Regions from separate parts of the Blautia sp. MSK.18.38 genome, predicted to be linked through region 2. Evidence: predicted binding sites of a transcription regulator. Region 2 holds the regulator's gene; the other holds the start of a gene.
What was found. The regulator HrcA, encoded in region 2, represses chaperone genes, less so after heat shock. The targets are predictions, from matches to a motif close to TGTTAGCACTCNNNNNNNNNGAGTGCTAACA.
Positions count from the first base shown of each region.

Region 1: a site for HrcA is predicted at 1,348-1,378, ahead of groES (co-chaperone GroES). Genes of this name have one in related genera too.

Region 1 is NZ_JANFYP010000014.1:59,446-62,630, forward strand. It holds gene groL (chaperonin GroEL) at 1-979, opposite strand, end outside; gene groES (co-chaperone GroES) at 1,027-1,311, opposite strand; gene codY (GTP-sensing pleiotropic transcriptional regulator CodY) at 1,609-2,394, opposite strand; gene topA (type I DNA topoisomerase) at 2,541-3,185, opposite strand, start outside.
Region 2 is NZ_JANFYP010000002.1:58,503-61,687, forward strand. It holds gene grpE (nucleotide exchange factor GrpE) at 11-646, opposite strand; gene hrcA (heat-inducible transcriptional repressor HrcA) at 665-1,708, opposite strand; gene NE638_RS01740 (ABC transporter substrate-binding protein) at 1,885-3,138, opposite strand; gene NE638_RS01745 (glycoside hydrolase family 172 protein) at 3,154-3,185, opposite strand, start outside.

The DNA of each region.
Region 1 (3,185 bases), on a different contig from region 2:
TCTCTTTTGCAACCTTAACGGATTTTGCACGTCCGAGCTGCTCCATTTTAGCTTCCTTCAGATCAAGACCGAGCTCGTCAGAGATCACCTGTCCGCCTGTCAGGATCGCAATATCCTGAAGCATCTCTTTTCTTCTGTCACCATAGCCAGGTGCTTTAACAGCTACTACCTGGAAGGTTCCTCTCAGTTTGTTAACGATCAGGGTTGTGAGAGCCTCACCCTCAACATCTTCTGCAATAATGAGAAGCTTTGCACCAGCCTGAACAACCTGCTCAAGAAGCGGAAGGATCTCCTGGATGTTGCTGATCTTCTTATCTGTGATCAGAATATACGGATCATCAAGAGTTGCCTCCATCTTCTCCATATCTGTAGACATGTATGCGGAAATATATCCACGGTCAAACTGCATACCTTCAACAAGGTCAAGCTCTGTATGCATGGTCTTGGACTCCTCAACAGTGATAACACCATCCTTGGAAACCTTCTCCATAGCGTCTGCAACCAACTGTCCAACCTGCTCATCACTTGCAGAGATTGCGGCTACATTAGCGATCTGAGCTTTTCCGTTGATTGCCTGGCTCATGTTCTTGATTGCTTCTACTGCAACATCTGTTGCTTTTTTCATTCCTTTTCTGAGGATGATCGGGTTCGCTCCTGCTGCCAGGTTCTTCATTCCCTCATGTACCATTGCCTGTGCAAGTACAGTCGCTGTTGTAGTACCATCACCAGCTACATCGTTTGTCTTGGATGCAACCTCTTTGATGATCTGAGCACCCATATTCTCGAATCCGTCCTCAAGCTCGATCTCTTTTGCAATGGAAACACCATCGTTTGTGATAAGCGGAGCACCGAAAGATTTGTCAAGTACTACATTTCTTCCTTTCGGTCCAAGTGTTACTCTTACTGTATCTGCAAGTTTATTTACACCAGCTTCAAGTGCTGCTCTTGCTTCTGCGCCGTATTTGATCTCTTTTGCCATGATAAAATGACCTCCTATTTATATTGATATACGATAAGATGTTTATATTATTTAATGATTGCCAGGATATCTTCCTGCTTTACAATAATATAATCCGTTCCATCCATCTTTACTTCTGTTCCTGCATATTTGGAATAGATAACAGTATTTCCGACTTCTACTTCCATTTTTACTTCTTTCCCGTTTACAACTCCGCCAGGTCCAACTGCAATAACCTCTGCCTGCTGTGGTTTCTCCTGTGCCTGTCCCGGAAGCACAATTCCGGATGCTGTTGTCTCTTCTGCTTCAACCTGTTTTAATACTACTCTGTCGCCTAAAGGTACTAACTTCATGATCTATGTTCCTCCTTTATAAGTTCCGTCTTCGTCTGCTAGCACTCGCTTTATACGAGTGCTAATCACTATGGCTATATTAGTGAATTTCACATATTTTCGCAACCCTTTTAAGATATGGTTTTTCTATATTATTCTGGTTTTATCTCTTTTATACTCTTGTTTTCTCTTGTTTTCTTAATTTCATTATTTATTTTGATTTTATGAAACAGACAAAAAAGAGACTCCCACGCTAGCGGGAAGTCTCTTTTGTCACGTTCTTTATCTTATATCAAGCATCTGACAGTGCTGATCACATTATGCCTTCTTGCTTCTCTGTGCTTTTATCTCTTCAAGCTCATCAAAGATCACTTCATTAAGAACTTTAATGTAAGTTCCCTTCATACCGGATGAACGGGATTCGATCACACCTGCACTCTCGAATTTACGCAGTGCATTTACGATCACGGATCTGGTGATACCTACACGGTCAGCGATCTTGCTGGCAACCAGGATACCCTCATCCCCATCCAGCTCATCAAAAATATGGATGATCGCCTCAAGTTCTGAGAAGGACAGTGTACTGAATGCCGATTTAACGATCTGCTGTTTTCTGTCTTCTTCTGCGTTCTCGTCATGAACCGCACGCATCATTTCCAGGCCAACAACTGTTGTACCATACTCGCTGACGATAATATCCTCAATATCATAGGGATGATCATTGCGGTACATGAATAACGTTCCCAGTCTCTCACCTGCAATATCGATCGGATTCACGATTCCCTGATAATTTCCGGGTACATGCTCAAAGCCAAGTGTCTGGAGATTGACATTCTCCTTTGTGGAAAGAACACCAAGAAATCTCTCATTCAATAACGGGTCGATATGTCCGCCGATTTTGTCATCGATCAGCTCTGTGATCTCATCCACACCCGGGCAGATACTGACTCCCAGAACCTTACCTTTCTTACTGAGTACCAGGATATTGGAACTTAAGGTTTCCATGAGCACCTGGCAAATGTCGTTAAACACTACCTTGCTTGAGCTGCTGTTATGCAGAAGCTTATTGATTTTTCTAGTTTTATCTAGCAACTGAACGCTCATTTTTCCTCCTTTCACTTTCGTACCTTGAAAGAAATCGTTTTTCTAGTCTAATATTACACGTTATTCTGGAAATTTACAAGACATTTTTATATTTTTTTTATTTTTAACGGGATTTTCTGAAAATTAATAGAAAAGCATTTATTCAATCAATCTTCATCTTTTGGTTTTTGTTCCACATATCCGCAGGTTTCCTGGCTGCAAACCAGCTTATTTCCCTTTTCGAGCATATAATTACCACATTTCGGACATTTCTTTGCAGAAGGTTTCTGCCAGGACATAAAATCACATTCCGGATTATTCTCACATCCGTAATATTTTCTGCCTTTTTTCGTTTTTTTCATGACAATTTCGCCGCCGCACTTCGGACATGCAACACCGATCTTCTCATAATATGGTTTTGTATTACGGCAGTCCGGAAATCCGGGGCATGCAAGAAATCTTCCATGAGGACCGTACTTGATCACCATGTTGCGGCCACAGTTGTCACAGATCACATCCGTAACCTCATCCTGTATATCAACTTTCTCAAGCTCTTTCTCAGCCTCATCCACATCATGCTTCAGATCCGGATAGAAGTTACGTACAACCGTTTTCCACTGTACGGTACCTGCTTCCACGCAGTCCAAAAGCCCCTCCATAGTTGCTGTAAAGTTTACATCCACAATACTTGGAAAAGCCTGTTTCATAATATTATTAACAACCTCTCCAAGCTCTGTGACGTAAAGATTTTTCTGTTCCTTGGATACATAGCGTCTGCTGATGATCGTTGTGATGGTCGGCGCATACGTACT
Region 2 (3,185 bases):
TTGTTGTCAGTTAGTTCGCAACCTTCACCATACTGTGGCGTACTACGAAATCCTTGTAGGTGTAACCCTTCTGGAATTCTTCCACCACGATGTTCTCTCCAACCTCTTCATCCTCCACATGCATCACTGCATTATGGAAATCCGGGTTGAATTCCTTTCCCACTGCTTCGATCGGCTTCACGCCAAGCTCATCCAGTGTTGTGGTAAGCTGCTTGTAGATCATTTTCATTCCATCTGCAAAAGCATCGCCTTCCTGTGCCTGTGCAAGACCTCTTTCAAAGTTATCCACAACCGGCAGGATCTTTTCAACGATCTCTTTTGCTCCGATGATGTACATACTGGATTTTTCTTTTTCCGTTCTTTTACGGAAATTATCAAATTCAGCCATGGTACGCTTCAGGCGATCGGTAAGTTCCTCCACCTTCTGCTCAGATTTATCTTTTTTCTTCTTTCCGAAGAAGGAAGTTTTTGATTTTTCTTCTTTTTTATCCTCTGAGGCAGCTTCTTCGCCTGGAGTATTGTTTTCTTCCTCCGGCAGATCTTCTCCCTCCGGTGTCAGGTTTTCTTCTTCCTGATCTCCGTCAGTTACGGGGATTTCCTTCTCCGCTTCCTGCTCTTCGGATGTTTTCTTTGTTTCCTCCGACACTTTTTTTCTACCGCCTTTCTAAGTTTTCTTCTTTTTCAAAACGTCATCCAGATGATTCTTCAGTTCCTTCAGACTGTCCACTACATTCTCATAATCCATTCGTTTGGGACCGATGATCCCGATGGTTCCGTACATTCCGTCTCCCAGTTCATATCTGGCAGTTACAATGCTGCAGTCCTTCATGGTCTGGATTGGCATCTCATCACCGATGTAAACCTGGATTCCTGTATTCTCTCCATCTGACATCTGTTCTTTTACAAGATCGGCAAGTTCATGCTTCTCCTCAAATGCGGAGATCAGCTCCGTTGCCTTCTCTTTATCGGCAAGCTCCGGATACTTGAAGATGTTAGTTGCACCTGAAGTATAGATCTCCATATCTTCCTCTTCCACATGAATGGTGGCTGCCACTGCATCCAGAACCGTTGCCACCACACCGCTGTGGCTGCCTGCCTGTTCCTTCAGTCTGGCGATCATCCCAAGATTGATATCCTGGATCGGGATCCCATTGAGATTGGTGTTAAGAAGAAGATTCAGTTTCAGGATCGTCTGGTCGTCCATTTCCTCATCCAGATTGATGATCTGGTTCCGGACTGTGTTGTTGTCACTGACAACCACTGCCACAAGCTGAAGCTCGCTCATCCTCGACAGCTGGATGAACTTGACCTTGTTGCCGCTGTACTGCGGAACGGAAACCATGGTAGCATAGTTGGTATTGGAAGCAAGAACCTTCGCAACCTTCTTAAGCACCTTATCCATCTTATCTGTCTTCTCAATGATCAGATCTCGCAGCTCTGCGACCTCCGCTTCCTTCTCCTTCATCAACTCATTGACGTAAAGTCTGTAGCCCTTATCTGAAGGAATCCTTCCTGCTGAGGTATGAGGCTGGACGATATAGCCCATATCTGTCAGGTCTGACATTTCATTTCGGATCGTTGCGGAACTGACATTGAGATCCGCATACTTGGAAATGGTCCTGGAACCAACCGGTTCTCCGGTTTCCATATAGGTCTTGATGATTGCTTTTAAGATTTTTTGCTTGCGCTCATTCAACACCTCTTCCATGAATCCATCTCCTTTCCTTTTTATTCTTTCCTGACGGATGTTGATTCTTTTTTTACATCTGTTAGCACTCATTTTAGTGGAGTGCTAACATCTACAGTCTTTAAGATATCACCATGTAAAATATTTGTCAATATGTTTTGAAAAAAAGTTCTTATTTTTTCAAAACAAAAAAAGCATCAGTACGATGCTTTTTTGTAATACTGGTCTATGCAGTTCTGTGCCCCGGCAAAAAATTCCGCTTCTGTTTTCTGTCCCAGCATATATTTCTGAAATTCCGTTCCCATGGACGAAACGGCTTCTATGGAATCGGCACACAGTGGTCTTGCTTTCAGCTTATAATCTTTCAGATATTGCCGGATCATTTCAATGCCATCCAGATCAAAATTCTTATCCTCGATCACATCCAGTCTTGCCGGACACATTTTTGTCAGCTGTCCGTAATTTTTACTGGCCTCATATCCGGACACATACTGAAGGAACTTCAGAGCTGCTTCTTTATGATCAGAATTTTTATTCAGTACATACTGCCAGGTTGCGATATTGGTCACCTTCTCGTCAAATTCCGGAAATGGTGCCATATGGATCTTATCTTTTCCATACACGCCTGCATTCTGAAAAGTACTCAACACACCGGTATACATAAACATACATCCATACTGGCCGTTTATAAATTTTTCATTCAGCTGGTCATGCTGGTCGATCAGATTCTCCTCTGATATCATCCCTGTATCCAGCATTCGCTTCATATATTCTGCCGCTTCTCTTGTTTTCGGATCCGTCCAGTCTGTATAATCTCCTCCGAAAAAATCGACATACTCGCTGATACTATTATATATGTAAGAAATCTCCCATGCATCCCCATATGCATATTTTCCCGTATTCTGAAGCTTTTTCTGAAGGATCTCAAGATCACTGAGACAGGAGAGTCTGTCCAGACCAGCCTGATCCAGCAATTCCTGGTTCACCCAGAATGCCATGATATCCATCCTGAACGGTACCGAAAAAATATGTCCGTCTGACATGCATATTTCTTTCAGGTATTCCTGCAGAAAATTCGCCGCTGTCTCCTCTGTCATAACCGTATCTTCCAACGGAAGAAGAAATCCCTTATGTTTAAATTCGGATATCATCTCATCATTTACTGTGATCAGATCAACAGAATCATCTCCTGATGTCAGAAGAGTTGCTATTTTGGCCTGGCGATTGTCCGCATTGGCCGGACATTTTTCAATATGGATCTTTATTCCAAGATCTTTTTCCGCCTGGCTGATAAAAGAATCAAAGCCTTCTGTGCCTGCATCCACATGAAGGATCGTCAGTTCCTGTCTGTTCTCCGGCACAATATCAGATGCAGCCTCCTTCTTCTGGACTCCACATCCTGTCACTGCCAGAGCCAGGGCAAATACCCCGCAAAATACCTGTTTTTTCAATCTCTACCACCCTTTTTATCTGGGCCATCTATCCTCTTTTGACATCA